DNA from 3 places in the Glutamicibacter sp. BS14 genome. Region 2 is predicted to be linked to each of the others. Evidence: riboswitches for the same ligand, from Rfam matches in the RefSeq annotation. Region 2 holds a riboswitch; each other region holds the start of a gene.
The links. A riboswitch is a leader RNA that binds a small molecule or an ion and turns the genes downstream of it on or off. The one in region 2 is predicted to bind S-adenosylmethionine.

Region 1 (4,966 bases), 450 kb from region 2:
GCGTAGCTGAGCCTCGATTTGCTCGATGAGCCGATTGAGAATTCCGATCATGATTCCACCCTTCCCCAACTACTATTCTTCAGGGTAGGGGCACGCCGCCCGATAATCGCGGTTCGATGCGATCAGGCGTTTTCCAGAGTCTTTTCACATGCCCGGGCGACGACCGGTTTGGACGCTGCGCGGGCCGCGGCCAGGCCGCGTTCCAGATCGGCAATCAGGTCGTCGGCTTCCTCGATGCCCACCGAGAGGCGGACCAGATTGGCCGGGATTTCCAGCGGGGTGCCGATCAGCGAAGCATGGGTCATTTCGCGCGGATAGCAGACCAGGGATTCCACCCCGCCCAGGGAGACCGAGAGCTGGAAGTACTCCATGGATTGGGCGAAGGCGCGGGCGGCGGCTTCATCGGAGAGCTGCAATGAGAGGATCCCGCCAAAGCCGCGGCCGGCCGCGGACTGGGACTTGGCCAGCTCGTGGCCCGGGTGGCGTTCCAGCCCCGGGTAGTAGACGCGGGTGACTTCGGGCTGGTCATCGAGCCAGCGGGCCAGGGTGGAGGCGGTAGCCCCGTGGCGTTCCATGCGCAGGCCCAGGGTCTTCAGCCCGCGGGCGGCCAGGTAGGAATCCTGCGGACCGGAGACCGCGCCCCCGGCAAACTGCTGGTAGCCCACGGCTTCGGCCAGGCTCTGCCCGCGGTGCAGGTGATCGGCCACGATGACGGCCCCGCCGAGCACATCGGAGTGCCCGCCGATGTACTTGGTGGTGGAATGGACCACCGCGTGGGCGCCGAAATCCAGCGGGCGCTGCAGATATGGGGTAGCGAAGGTATTGTCCACCACCAGCAGGGCGCCGTGTTCGCGGGCGATGGCAGCCCAGCCGGCCAGGTCGGCGATGCCCAGCAGCGGGTTGGACGGGGTTTCCACCCAGAGCAGCGCGGTGTTCGGGCGCATCGCGGCGCGCACCGAGTCCAGGTTGGTGATGTCTACCGCTGAAGAGGTGATCCCCCATTTGCCGTGCAGCTTCGAGATCAGCCGGTTGGTGCCGCCGTAGCCGTCGGCGCCCAGCACGATGTGGTCGCCCGGCTGAAGCACTGCGCGCAGCAGCGCGTCTTCGGCCGCGATCCCCGAGGCGAAGGAGAAGCCGGCGGCGCCGCCTTCCAGCGCGGTGAGCTGGGATTCGAACCCGTTGCGGGTCGGGTTGGAGCCGCGCGAGTATTCGTGCCCGGCACGCAGCACGTTGATGCCGTCCTGGATGAAGGTGCTGGTCTGGTAGATCGGCGGGATCACCGCACCGGTGTGCGGGTCCTTGTGCTGGCCGGCGTGCACGGCGAGGGTGTTGAAGCCGCTCATGCGAAACTCACTTCCTTGGTGTCGGCGGTGGTCTGGGTTGCGGCCAGTGCGTGATCCAGCGATTGGGTGATATCTGCGAGCAGGTCGGCGGGGTCTTCCAATCCCACCGACAGGCGCAGGGTGGAGGTGTTCAGGCCCGCGGCGGCCAGCTGCTGCTCCGAGAGCCGGCAGTGCGTCATGGTGGCCGGGTGGGAGACCATGGTGCGGGTGTCCCCCACATTCGCGGCCAGGGAAATCAGCTTGAGCCCGTCGATTACCGGGGAAACCAGCGATGGGTGGGCCAGCTCGATGGCCAGCACGCAGCCGGTGCCCTTGGGCGTGAGCGTCCGGGCCAGCTCGTGGCTGGGGTGGCCGGGCAGGGACGGGTGGTGGATGGCCGCAATGCCCGGGTGGGAAGCCAGAGTGCCGATCAGCGTGGTGACGCTGCGCTGCACGTGGGCGGCACGCACCGGCAGGGTCTCGATGCCGGCCAGGATTCCCTGGGCGCTGGCCGGGGCGAGGGTCGGGCCCAGGTCGTGCAGGAACTTGGAGCGCACCAGCATCGCGTAGGCGGCCGGTCCGTGGCGTTCAAGCAGCGAGGTGTTGTTCAGCCGCACCCGCGGGGCGGCGATCTGTGGCCAGCGGGCGGCATCGGAGAAGTCGAATTTCCCCGAGTCCACCACGACGCCACCGAGCACCGAGCCGTGCCCGGCCAGCCCCTTGGTGGCCGAGTGCACCACGATGTCCGCACCGAGTTCCAGCGGCCGAATATTCAGCGGGGTGGCCAGGGTGTTATCGACCACCACCGGGATGTTGTGCTCGTGGGCGATCGCCGCAATGGCGGGCAGATCGGCCACGGTGCACAGCGGGTTGGAGACGGACTCCAGGAAGAACGCCCGGGTGTCCGACTCAATGGCAGCGGCCCAGGCGGACGGATCGGCCTGGTCGACAAAGCTGATGCGGATGCCGAAGTCCGCGAAGGTGTCGGTGAACAGGTCCACGGTGCCGCCGTAGAGCGAGGAGGAGGCCACGATGTGCTTGGGTCCCTGGGTCAGAGCCAGCAGGGACAGGGCCACGGCGGCCTGCCCGGTGGCGGTGGCCACCGCGTGGGCCCCGCCTTCCAAGGCAGCCACGCGCTGTTCGAGAATCGCAACGGTGGGGTTGCCGGTGCGCGAGTAGGTGAAGCCGGCCTGGCGCAGCGCGAACTTCTCGACCGCTTCTGCATGCGATGCGAATTGGTACGCTGCGGAATTGTGCAGCGGCGGCAGCATCGGGCGGAAGTCTCCGCTCGGGCGGTACCCTGCGTGCACCGCGTCGGTTTCCTGGCTCATGGCTCCTCCTCTATTCTCTGCGAGGGAGTGCACCGATTGGCATCGTGCGGCGGCACGATGCTACGCAATAACGCGTTCGGAACTGCTCCATCGTTCCTGGCGGTAGCACCTTTCGGTTTCCCGATGGTTGCTGCGGCGTCTCCGAGCCAGATCTCTCAGCCGCTCTTGATGGGTTGTTCTTCCATGGTTGGCTATCCGCCGCAAACGGTGCAAGCGGTATCCGGCGCCCGGCTTCATACAAGGCCGCCACGCTTCATATGTCGTCGCCTTGTCATGATGACGCGGGGGCCCGAACCCTTTTATGACGCGCAGAATTGAGAAAAACCGCATGGTTTAGCGGTTTCTCCTGAATTTTGTGACGATGTGCCGGTGCTCGATGACCAGGCGTTACGCTGCTGGCGGCTCAGCCGAGCACTTCTACCCCGAAGCTGGCGACCACGGTGCGGACTTCTTGCAGGTACCGCTGGGCCTGGTCGGTGAGCGGGATGGCGGCGTGGTCAATCCAGCCGATCTCGATGCGTTCCTCGATGGCCAGCGGGATGGCGACGATGGAGGGATCCAGCTCGTCACTGATGATGCCGGTGGAGATCGTGTAACCGCCCAAGCCGATCATCAGGTTGAAGATCGTAGCGCGGTCCGAGACCTGGATTTCGCGTTGGCTGGAGCGCGTGGAGAGCACCTCCTCGGCGAAGTAGAACGAGTTGTTCGCGCCCTGGTCGAAGGTCAGCCGAGGCAGGTCTTCGAGGTCTTCGAGCGTGACCTGGGTTCGGGTGGCCAGCGAGTTGCTGCGCGAGATGAAAATGTGCGGTTCGGCCAGGAACAGCGGGTGGAAGACCAGCCGGGATTCGCGCAGCAGCTTGTCGATGACCTTCCGGTTGAAGTCGTTGCGGTACAGGATCCCGATGTCACTGCGCAGGGTGCGCACGTCCTCGATGATCTCTTCGGTGCGCGTCTCGCGGAGCGAAAACTGGTATTCCTCGGCTCCACTGGCCTGCACCATCCGGACAAACGCATCCACCGCAAAGGAGTAGTGCTGGGTGGAAACGCCCAGCAGCCGCCGCGCGGCGGGGCGGCCGAGGTAGCGGTGCTCAAGAAGCTCCACCTGCTCGAGCACCTGCCGGGCGTAGCCCAGGAATTCTGCGCCTTCGGCGGTGAGCGTCACTCCCCTGGCTGAGCGCATCAGCAAGGTGCGTCCCACCCGGGATTCGAGTTCCTTCATCGCTGCCGACATGCTGGGCTGCGCGACGTAAATCAGGTCGGCGGCAGCGGAGATTGAGCCCTCGGAGGCCACCGCCACAAAATAGCGAAGCTGCTGCAATGTCAGACCATTCGTTCCCTGAACCATAGCCAGAGTCTATATGAATCCATAGTTATATCGAGTTACCCGATATCAAGAATCACCCTGCATGATTGACGCATCGACTCCCCCGCGGCCTGTCCAGGCCTCCCAAATACAGATTGGCCGTCATGGCAGACGCATTAAATTTCAGTATTAGCACCACCAGATTCGACGAGAATTACTCCCCTTCGGAAAATTCTCGCACCACGACAAACTTCGCCAATTTGGCACGCGGAGAGCGCCGAGAAGAGAACCTGCGCAATGCCCTGACGATGATCAACCGACACTTCAATTCCCTGGCTCACTGGGACAATCCCCAGGGCGACCGCTATTCTTTGGAATTGGAAATCATTTCAGCAAATGTGCATTTTTCTGCCGATAATACGGACCAGAAATTTCCTCTTTTAGAAGTGCTTGAAACCACGATCGTGGATAAACTCACCGGCACTCGGTCCCAGGGCATGGTCGGCAATAATTTTTCTTCTTATGTCCGAGATTACGACTTCAGCGTGGTGCTTCCAGCTTCGTGTAGTGACAGCGGAGCTCCGGTGCTTCCAGAAGATTTCGGTGATCTCCACGGACAGCTCTTCCAGCATTTTTTGAACTCACAGGCCTACCGTGAGCGTTTTGCCCAGCTACCGGTGGTCTGCATCAGCGTCTCGACTTCCAAGACCTATTTCCGCACCGGCAACAGCCATCCAGTGCTCGGTTTGGAATACCAGCAGGACGAAAATTCATTGACCGATGCGTACTTCGGGAAAATGGGCTTGAGCGTCCGCTACTTCATGCCGCCAGGTGCTGTAGCGCCACTGGCTTTCTACTTCCGCGGCGACCTACTCAACGATTACACCAACCTGCAGCTGATCAGCCTCATCAGCACCATGGAAACATTCCAGAAGATCTACCGCCCGGAAATCTACAACGCCAATTCGGCTGCTCCTTCCGTATATCACCCGAGTTTGGGCGCCGAGGAC
Region 2 (4,966 bases):
TTGCCAATTGCCATGTGCTGAGTCTAATGCCGCGCAGGGGTCATGCCCCGAAGGATGCTGGACCGAATGCCCAAGATTCCGCCCGGCTTGTTTGACGGGAAATAAACGGCAGTCGCACCGCAGGTTCCCACGGAGAGGCATTCGCCTAATTCGGGCAAGGGGGCATATCCGGGTGAGCGATCGATAGCGTTTTCGTGAAGGGCATGCATAGGAAGCAACGTACGGGTCCGCCGAAATTTCGAGTTCATCTGGCTAGGCAATTGCCAGTCGCCAGTACCTCCGGCCTCCAAAAGATCTTGCCGCGTCCCATTTTCTCCAGCCCATGCAAATGCATTGCAAAGCAGCCGTTGCTGCTAGGCAAGGCGGCGGGAGGATACCAACGAGTAATTCAAGGGCTATTTGCGATTGCGGTTCTCGGGCCGAGTGCCGGACACCTGGAGAGCTGGCACCAGATGGTTTCTAATAACTGGCCGTAGCCGGCCGGTCGTTGTCGTGAGCAGTCCGCCGAGCCGCAAAACTCAGCAATGCCCCTGGGCAGGTGGCCTAGTACGCACAGCTCCCGAAGAAGAGCTCCGGTAGCGACGGCAAAAATGGGTGCATGCAACGCAATGTTGCATGCACCCATTTCCTGGAATCTTGGACTCCCTAGGCAAGTACCTGGCGCTTGGAGGAAATGACGCCGGTATTGAATCCAGCCAGGCGCAGGCCGCCGTGGAAGCGGGCGTGCTCGATCTTCACGCAGCGGTCCATGACCACATTCATGCCCGCGGCCTCGGCGCGCCGGGCCACTTCCTCATGCCAGGATCCCAGCTGCAGCCACAGGGTCTTCGCGCCTACGGCCAGGGCCTCGTCCAGCACGGTAGGCAGGTCATCGTGCTTGCGGAAAACCTCGACCAGATCCGGGGTCTCCGGCAGATCGGCCAGCGACTTGTACACCGGCTGGCCCAGGATCTCATCGAGTACCGGGTTGATGAAATACACCTTGTACTTGGAGGAGGAGAGCAGGTAGGTAGCCACGAAATAGCTGGCGCGCGATGGCTTGTTCGAGGCACCGACAATGGCGATGGACTTGGTGTCGCGCAGGATCTCCAGGCGCTGTGCGGCTCCAGGGCCTTCCCAAGCGGTACCAACGGCAGTCATTAGATTGCTCCCTTCGAAGCGGTTGGCAATGCGCAGGCGGAACCGTCATAGGCCGGAGCCTCGAACCCTGCGGCGGAAGCGGCAATCGCTTCCTGCGAAGCGGCCAGCGCCTGGTCCAGATCCCAGAGGATGTCCTCGACATCTTCCAGTCCTACCGACAGCCGGATCAGATCTTCTGGCACGCCAGCGGAGACCAGCTGCTCGGCGCTCAGCTGCTGGTGGGTGGTGGAGGCCGGGTGCAGCACCAGGGTGCGGGCATCGCCGATGTTGGCCAGGTGGCTGGCCAGCTGCAGGGCTTCGATGAACTTCGAGCCGGCTTCGCGCCCGCCCTTCACCCCGAAGCTGAAGACCGAGCCGACGCCCATGGGCAGCAGCTCCTTGGCCTGCGCGTGCTGCGGGTGGGATTCCAGGCCGGCATAGTTCACGTAGGTCACGCGCTCATCGGCCTGCAACCAGGCAGCGACCTGCTTCGCGTTGGACAGGTGGTTGTCCATGCGCTGCGGCAAGGTCTCCAGGCCCTGCAACAGCTGGAATGCGGACTGGGCCGGCAGAGCCGGTCCGAAGTCGCGCAGCTGTTCGCTGCGCAGCTTGGTCAGGAAGCCGTACTCGCCGAAGTTGTCCCACCAGGAGACGTTGCCGTAGCTGGCAACCGGTTCGGTCATGGCGGGGAACTTGCCATTGCCCCAGTTGAACTTGCCCGACTCGATGACCACGCCGCCCAGGGTGGTGCCGTGCCCGCCGATGAACTTGGTGGCCGAGTGGATCACGATGTCCGCGCCGTGCTCGATAGGGCGCAGGATGTACGGGGGAGTGAGCGTCGAATCGACTACCAGCGGGAGATTGTGGCGGTGCGCCACCTCGGCCAGGCCCTTCAGGTCAGCGATGTCGCCGGACGGGTTGGCCACCACCTCGGTGTAGACGGCCTTGGTGTTTTCCTGGATCGCCGCTTCGAAGTCGGCGGGATCATTGGAGTCGATGAAAGTGGTGTTGATGCCGAAGCGGCGCAGCGAGACATCGAGCTGGGTGATGGTGCCGCCATAGAGCTTCGATGAAGCCACAATGTGGTCGCCTGCCTGGGCCAAGGCCGCGAAGGTGACGAATTCCGCGGCCATGCCCGAGCCGGTGGCTACCGCTCCGATGCCGCCTTCCAGCGAAGCCATGCGCTCTTCGAAAGCCGCTACGGTCGGGTTGCCGATACGCGAGTAGATGTTGCCGTACTTCTGCAGGGCAAAGAGGTTGGCCGCATCGTCAGCGTCCTTGAAGACGAACGAAGTGGTCTGGTAGATCGGCACTGCGCGTGAGCCATGCTCGGCATCGGGGGTGCCTCCGGCATGCAATGCGCGGGTGCGGAATCCAAACTTGTGATCTGCCATGGTGGCTTACGACTCCTTGTCGATTGGGGTTTCGCGGGCACCGCAGGGCGGGCCGCGATCGAGGCAGGAATCCCGGAATCAATGTCGCTTCCTGCTGTGGTCCAACGGGTAGGCGGCTGCATCGTTTCTGGCGGTAGCACCGTAACCACCGGATGTGGCAGGTTGCTGCGGCGTCATCGAACCAGATCTCTCAGCCGCTCGGGATGGTGTAATAATCTTCGCAACATGACCGTTCGTGACCCAACTATGAGTCGTAACGTTGCGTATTGGAGCTGTTATCGGAGATTCTTCGATAACTATTACCCCGGTTAGGCTGGAGTCATGGATACTTCGCTGGCACTGGTGCGACATGGGCAGACCGATTGGAACCTTGCAGGGCGCCTGCAGGGGCGTACCGATATCCCGTTGAACGATACCGGGCGCGAACAAGCTCGCGAGGTCGGGCGCCAGCTGATCGGCCAGAACTGGTCGCTGGTACTTGCTTCGCCCTTGGAACGTGCCCGGGAAACTGCCTCGCTGATTGCCCAGCAGATCGGGGCCGAGACGGGGAACGCCGTTCCGGAACTCATTGAACGCGGCTTCGGCCCGCTGGAAGGCCGGATCATGGCCGAGGTCAGCGAAGCGGAATCGGCTGCTGCCAAGGACCTGCGTGAGCCGCGTGCCCAGATCTTGAGCCGTACGGTGCCAGCGCTGCTGGACTTGGCCAGCAGGCATGCCGGGCGCAAGGTCATGATTGTCAGCCATGGGGCCACCATGCGCACCATCCGCGACGCATTGGCCGGAACCACGGATCCCCAAGGCGTGGAAAATGGCGAAATGCTCCACCTGGAATTGATCCGCCTTGAGCAGATCGCCAGCGAATTGGATCTGGTGGCATTCTAGGAATCCATGGGTATCTGCGTGAAGGAATTTTTTTCGTTCACGCCTCACAAAATGGTCTCCTCGTACGTTTACATGGTGAGAAGCCATGAAGGCGCAAAATTCCAGGAGAGCCATGCAAGCACCGTTCGAGCGGATAGTCCAGGACTATGGACTGAACGTCCTGCGCGTTTGCCGTGCCCTGCTTGATGAGCATCGCGCGCAAGACGCCTGGTCCGAAACGTTCCTTGCCGCGCTCAAGGCGTACCCGCAACTGCCGGAGGACGCCAATGTCCTGGCATGGCTAGTGCGTATTGCCCGGAACAAAGCCATTGACGAGTTGCGCAGGAACAAGCCGGAAATCCTCATCGGCCAAGACGTGGACAGCCTGGCCCCATCGGCCCAACGGCCGGATCTGCAGTTGGAAAACCTGCAGCTGTGGCATGAGGTGAACCAGCTTCCTGGCAAGCAGCGGCAGGTGGTGGCCTACCGCTACCTGGGCGGAATGAGCTACGCGCAAATTGCCGGAATCCTTTCCGGCACCGAAGCTGCCGCCCGGCGTTCGGGCGCCGATGGGATCAAGAATCTGCGGGCCCGGATGGATGACCAAGAACTATGGCGGGAGCAGCCATGAACGGAAAAAATTATCGGCAGCAGGCTACGGCCGCTGAAGCGCAAGTCCTCGACTCGCTGCAGGACCGGCTCGTTGAACGGGCCCGTGCACGGGAACTTGTTGATGTTGCCTATCGCGTGGTCGATAGCCCCGTGGGGGCCTTGCTGCTGGCCAGTACCGATGCCGGGCTGGTCCGGGTCGCTTTTGAATCCGAAGGCCATGACCGGATTCTGGAGGTGCTCTCGGAAAGGCTCAGCCCGCGGATCCTGCGCGACAAGTCGAGCTTGGATGGTGCCGTCCGGCAACTGGATGAGTATTTCGCGGGCCAGCGGCATGGCTTCGATCTTCCGGTGGACTTGCAGCTCTCCACCGAGTTCCGCCGCCAGGTGCAGCTGGAGCTGGGTCATATCGATTACGGGCGTACCCTGAGCTACGCCCAGCTGGCGCAGCAGATCGGCAAGCCGAAAGCGGTGCGGGCCGTCGGTTCAGCCTGCGCCACCAACCCGATTCCCATCGTGCTGCCCTGCCATCGGGTGCTGCGCACCGATGGTTCATTGGGCGGCTACCTGGGAGGCTTGGAAGCCAAGTCCGAGCTGCTGAAGCTGGAGAACCCGGACTTCGCCAGCGGCGCCGCGACGCTGTTCTGACGGGCAGTTCCCGCATGAAACAAGTGCTGGGCTGCTGCCTCCCTTGCGGGAAGCAGCAGCCCAGCACTAATTGCTACGGGCTTGCAGCCCAGCAGCTGCTACTTGCTGCGCAGTTCGAAGCGATCTGCGTCCATGAGCTTGGCCCAAGCGGAGGCGAAGTCATTGACGAACTTCTCCTTGGCATCATCCGAAGCGTAAACCTCGGCCAGTGCACGCAGCTCGGAGTTGGCACCGAAGACCAGATCCACGCGGCTGCCGGTCCAGCGGCCATCGGTGGTGGTGTAGGTCTGCTCGTCAGCGGACGGGGTCCATTCCAACCCCAGCTCCAGCAGGTT
Region 3 (4,966 bases), 480 kb from region 2:
TTTTCGGACCGGGTGATCGAGGAGTGCTGCCCTCGATGCAGACAGCGGCCGAAGAGCCGGAAGCCATATTTCCGCAGTCGCCCACACCCGGGACCAACGCCATGGTCAACTTGCTGCTGCGCGCCCATGCGATAGATCTCAACGATCGCCGACGGGATTCGGCGGCACCTGATATTTCGGATATTTTCCATGGCGTAGATATCGGGATTCCCGCCGGCACAGGCTTCCACCCCAACCACAACAACCATCCGGACATGGAGCCTTTTGAAATATACGCTGATCGGCATGCAAAAATTAGCGCTATCCTGGTCCAGCACCAACCTATCGCTCCGGCATTCGCATTCCGCTTTGATTCGAGATATGGATCGGTCGTGGTTTCCGGCGATACAGCGCCAAGCGCAAATCTTGCGCGCCTGTCCCAAGGCTGCGACTTGCTGTTCCATGAAGCTATTGATCTGGAGGCCATCGCTCGTAGCTACCCGCATGCTTCATCCTCCGAACTGGAAGCGAGCATGGGACATCATCGGCGCGCGCACACCACCGCAGAAGACGCAGGTCGAATCGCCCAGCGGGCTGGAGCACGGAACTTGGCGCTGCATCATTTGGTTCCCGCTGGATCTGGAATGGAAATTTGGCAGCGGGCTTCGAAACAGTTCTCTGGCGGCCTCTTCGTACCCCGCGACTTGGATATCTTCCATATCGCAAGTGGCACGGTTACCCAGGTGCGCTAGGGCCAAGGCCGGCAGCTATCCGTCAGGCGACTGGAACGATGGTCGATCAATTGCCCCGGGCCGACGACCACGAGCCCAGCACCGGCAAAGGATGCTGGGCTCGCAAGACCATGGAATCTACTTTGATGCACCAATCGCCCACACGCGCGGAAGCTCGGTGCCATTGACCGCCAGGTCGCCAATCAACCGCGCCTTGAACACCCAGGGGTTGTGGTTGCCGGCGGTACGGGCATTGCGCCAGTGCCGGTCCAGGTTCTTGGTAACGCTCGTGGCGCTGGCGGCCAGCGCATCAAAAGCGTGGGTGATCGCGTTGAGGACCAATGGCGTGAGCACCACCTGCGCCTGGGCGCTGGCCAACTCTGCCGCATCGTTGGCTGCTTCGTCCTCTTCCCCGGTCACCTCGCCGGTGTGCAGCGCCTGCGCAGTTTCATAGGCTCCCTGCAATGCCGTCGACACTCGTTCCACCGTTGCCGCGGCAGCGAAGGCCGCCGCGGAGACCTCGCCGATCACCTGCAGCAGCTGCGGGTCTTCGGCCGCCAGATTGGCCGCGGCATGGCTGAAGGTCCGCTTGCGCGCCTTCAGCTCGGCGGCGAAGTCGCGCTCGGCTGCTTTGGCGGAGCCGGCCAGAACAGCGAGCAGCACCTGCTGGTAGAAAGCTGTCTGGTACTTGAAACGCGTATCGAAGTCGATGAGGTCTTCTTCGGCGACAATCGCATCGGTGAAGGTGGAGGTGCCGGTACCCGTGGTGCGCTGGCCGAAGCCATCCCAGTCATCGGCCAGCTCGACGCCGGGCTGGTGTCGGTTGACTGCGGCGATCACGCGCTTTCCGGTGTCGGTGCGCTCTGCGTAGGTATCGAGCCAGTCGGCGAAGATCGAGCCGGTGGAGTAGTACTTGGTGCCGTTGATCTTGAATCCGCCCTCGCCGTCCGGGGTGACCTTGGTGATCACGTCCCCGACCTTGACGGTGCCGACCTCGGTCCAGGAGTTGCCCACCAGTTCTCCCGCCACGAAGCGGGCCAGCCACTTGTCGCGCCCCGGGCCGGGGGCCGCAACCAGACGGTCCTCGACGAAGGCGAAGTGCGCGCGCAGCGCTTGGGCAATATTGGAATCCGCGGCCGCGAGATCCACGAAGAGCTCGAAGAGTTCGGGCAGCGTAGCACCGGCACCTCCGTGCGATTCCGGGATCCGAACCGCACCAAAGCCGGCAGCAGCCAGGTCCGCGACCTGCTGGTAGGGCAATTCGCCGGTGCGGTCGCGTTCGGCTGCGCCCTGCGCAATGCGCGAGAAGAGCGGTGCGAAGCGGTTTTTGAGTCCTGCGAGTCGATTGCCAGTTGCAAGTACAGTCATCGTTCAGTCCAATCCGGGAGAAGTTTTCTTAGGTGTACAGCGAGAGCGGCTGGGACTCTCCGCGCAGGAAGTAGGCGCCGACCTCGATCTTCTTGTAGTCCACTGGGTCGTGCAGCGAATGGGTGCGCACATTGCGCCAGTACAGGTCCAGACCCACCGAGTTCGCAGTCGAAGATGAACCGGTCACCTCGAAGATCCGGTTCGCCACATCCACTCCCACCTCAGTGGAGACCACCTTGGCTTCAGCAATTTCCACGGCCAACGCCGCTCGTTCGGGCTGGGTGACTTCCCCGGCCTTCGAGAGCAGGGCATCGAATTTCCGGCCCAGCTTCTCGGTCAGCGCCGCCACTGCTGCAGTGCGGGCTTTGAGCTCTCCGACGGTGCGCTGGAAGATCGCGTCCTGCGAGTAGGTCTCTGCCTGCGAGAACAACCAGGCGTTCTTGCGGCCCAGCAAGATCTGCTTGCCGCGCTCCAGTGCTCCTTGGGCGATGCCCAGGTAGAAGTTGGCGAAGGCCAACTGGATACCGGGGGTAAGCAGGGTGGAGACCGGTTCATCGGTGACGAATCCCAGCAAGTCCCCTGCTTCGAGCCGCACGTTGTGGAACTTCAAGGAATTCGACGCGCTCAGCCGCTGTCCCAGGTAGTCCCAGTCGTCAACGATTTCCAAGCCATCGATATCGCGTGGCAGAACCAACGCGAGAATCTGCCCGTCGTATTCGCCGCCCTGGACCAGCGCGTTGATGACGATGACCTCGCCAACACCGGAACCCGTGGAGAATCGCTTGGCTCCATTCAGTCGGTAGCCGTCCCCTTCGGCGCTCAGCGTCAAATCCGGATCAACTGGATTCACCGAATCGCCCCAGAGCCAGCCACCTTCCACGGTGCGCTGCCACCATGCCCCTTGGGCTTCTGCCGGGGCGTAGAACGCAATGCCGGACTGGTTGATGTAGTGGTAAGCCAGCAACTGCGAGATGGAGCCATCAGCTGCGGCCAGTATGCGGACCGCTTCGAAGGCCGTTTCCCAATGGGCTCCGGCTCCGCCGAATTCTGCAGGCACCAAGAGATTGAGCAACCCGGCTTCGCGCAGCAGCTGCACTTCGGCGAAAGGCTGGGCGTTCTTTCGGTCGCGTTCGAGCGCGTCAGCCGCCAGCTTGTCAGCTACTTGCTGGGCGACGTCGCGCCAATGAGCGAGTTCAGCTTCATCAGCAGTGCCGGTGTAGGGCACGCGCGGCAATTGGGTATCCAGTATAGTCATCTTCGTTCTCCTCTTGGGCTATGGATTCCGAAGGATGCAGAAAATCTGCGGATCCATCGAACCTGGCGTTAGCACTACCTGCGGAGTGCAGGCTTGCTGCGGCGTCTCGGAGCCAGGTCTCTTAGCCGCTCTGGATGGGTTGTTCTCCATCAGTGAAGCACCGACGGCCTCCGCTTGGCAGGGAAGATGTCATAGGACGGAACATCGTCATGAATCGACATTTTCGAGGCCTTCACAGGGGCCTCAGTGGCCGTCATATTTCCTCATGTGTCACCGGGCGCCTAGTACAGCTTCAGGTGTTTGGCTCGCTTCGGATTCCGCTGCCGAGGCCTTTCCCGCATAAGCCCCGCGATAGGCGGCTGCCGGGTGATCGTCAGCCACTCGCGTCGTGCCGGGACCCGCCAGGTATTCGCGCAGGGTGTTGCCTTCGTATCCTGCCCAAGTTCTTCCGCGCTTCCGCAACTCGGGAACCACCAGATCGGTGAACTGCTCGAAGGAACCTGGGGTGATGGCATAGGCCAAGTTGATCCCGTCCAATCCTGATTCATCCACCCAACGCTCGATTTCGTCCGCCACGGTTTCCGGCGAACCGACGAGCACCGGTCCGATGCCGCCAACTCCGAGGTAGTCGGCGATGGCATTCGGGGTCCACTTCTGCTGCGGATTCGCTGTAGTGAAAATCGATACCGCCGATCGCGCCGCGTTGGTTTCCAGATATTGCAGCTCCTCATCCGGCGCGTACTGGCTCAGGTCCAAGCCCGACCACCCGCCATAGAATGCCATGGCACCTTCGCGCGAGGCATAGGACTGGTATTCGCGGTAGAGCTTCTGCGCCTGCGCGTCTGAATCAGCCACCACAGTGGTCATCAGCGCATAGATTTTGGCGGCGTCCCGGGGCCGACCCACCAGTTCGAACTCATCGCGGATCGCATCGGTCTGGCGGCGGGTGACCGCGGTATTGATCGAATTCAGGAAGATGCCCTCGGCATGCTGCGCGCCAAAGCGCCGGCCGCGCGAAGAAGCGCCCGCTTGGAAGATCGCCGGGGTGCGCTGGATGGAAGGCTCGGAAAGATGGATGCCCGGCACGTTGAAGTACTGGCCGTGATGGTTAATCGGATGCACCTTGGAAGGGTCGGTGTAGACGCCACGTTCGCGGTCCTTGAGAACCGCGTCTTCCTCCCATGATCCCTCCCAGAGCTTGTAGACCACGTCCATGAATTCATCGGCAATGTCGTAGCGGGCGTCGTGATCCAGCTGCCTGGCCATGCCCAGATTGCGGGCCGCCGACTCCAAGTAGCTAGTCACCACGTTCCAACCGATGCGCCCGCGGGTGAGGTGGTCCAGCGAGGAGAACTTCCGGGCCAGCGCGTAGGGTTGCTCATAGGTCAGCGCGCTGGTCACCGCGAAACCGAGATTCTTCGTGGCCGCGGCCATGGCGGAAACCTGCATGAAGGGATCGTTCAGTGGCACCTGGTCGGCATCGAGCAAGGCTGGACCGCTGGAATTCTGGTACACGTCATAGATGCCAAGTACATCGGCGAGGAACAGGGCATCAAAGCCACCGCGCTCCAGGGTCTTGGCCAGATCCACCCAGTATTCAAGGGTGTTGTATTCGTCGGCTCGATTCTGCGGG

Region 1: linked by a shared signal. The riboswitch ahead of AC1Z36_RS17115 (O-acetylhomoserine aminocarboxypropyltransferase/cysteine synthase family protein) and the one ahead of AC1Z36_RS01340 (O-acetylhomoserine aminocarboxypropyltransferase/cysteine synthase family protein) in region 2 are both predicted to bind S-adenosylmethionine.
Region 3: linked by a shared signal. The riboswitch ahead of AC1Z36_RS03605 (acyl-CoA dehydrogenase family protein) and the one ahead of AC1Z36_RS01340 (O-acetylhomoserine aminocarboxypropyltransferase/cysteine synthase family protein) in region 2 are both predicted to bind S-adenosylmethionine.

The regions. Positions count from the first base shown of each region.
Region 1 covers NZ_CM167801.1:3,636,988-3,641,953, forward strand. Annotated here, with positions in the region: gene AC1Z36_RS17105 (AraC family transcriptional regulator) at 1-51, opposite strand, end outside; gene AC1Z36_RS17110 (cystathionine gamma-synthase) at 123-1,343, opposite strand; gene AC1Z36_RS17115 (O-acetylhomoserine aminocarboxypropyltransferase/cysteine synthase family protein) at 1,340-2,653, opposite strand; SAM riboswitch class I at 2,738-2,828, opposite strand; gene AC1Z36_RS17120 (LysR family transcriptional regulator) at 3,057-3,998, opposite strand; gene AC1Z36_RS17125 (DUF1852 domain-containing protein) at 4,121-4,966, shown strand, end outside.
Region 2 covers NZ_CM167801.1:283,780-288,745, reverse strand. Annotated here, with positions in the region: gene AC1Z36_RS01350 (DinB family protein) at 1-14, opposite strand, end outside; gene AC1Z36_RS01345 (CoA-binding protein) at 646-1,140, opposite strand; gene AC1Z36_RS01340 (O-acetylhomoserine aminocarboxypropyltransferase/cysteine synthase family protein) at 1,140-2,513, opposite strand; SAM riboswitch class I at 2,629-2,723, opposite strand; gene AC1Z36_RS01335 (histidine phosphatase family protein) at 2,835-3,395, shown strand; gene AC1Z36_RS01330 (RNA polymerase sigma factor) at 3,508-4,005, shown strand; gene AC1Z36_RS01325 (methylated-DNA--[protein]-cysteine S-methyltransferase) at 4,002-4,631, shown strand; gene katG (catalase/peroxidase HPI) at 4,730-4,966, opposite strand, start outside.
Region 3 covers NZ_CM167801.1:759,226-764,191, reverse strand. Annotated here, with positions in the region: gene AC1Z36_RS03620 (MBL fold metallo-hydrolase) at 1-135, shown strand, start outside; gene AC1Z36_RS03615 (MBL fold metallo-hydrolase) at 111-731, shown strand; gene AC1Z36_RS03610 (acyl-CoA dehydrogenase family protein) at 849-2,078, opposite strand; gene AC1Z36_RS03605 (acyl-CoA dehydrogenase family protein) at 2,107-3,333, opposite strand; SAM riboswitch class I at 3,384-3,474, opposite strand; gene AC1Z36_RS03600 (LLM class flavin-dependent oxidoreductase) at 3,604-4,966, opposite strand, start outside.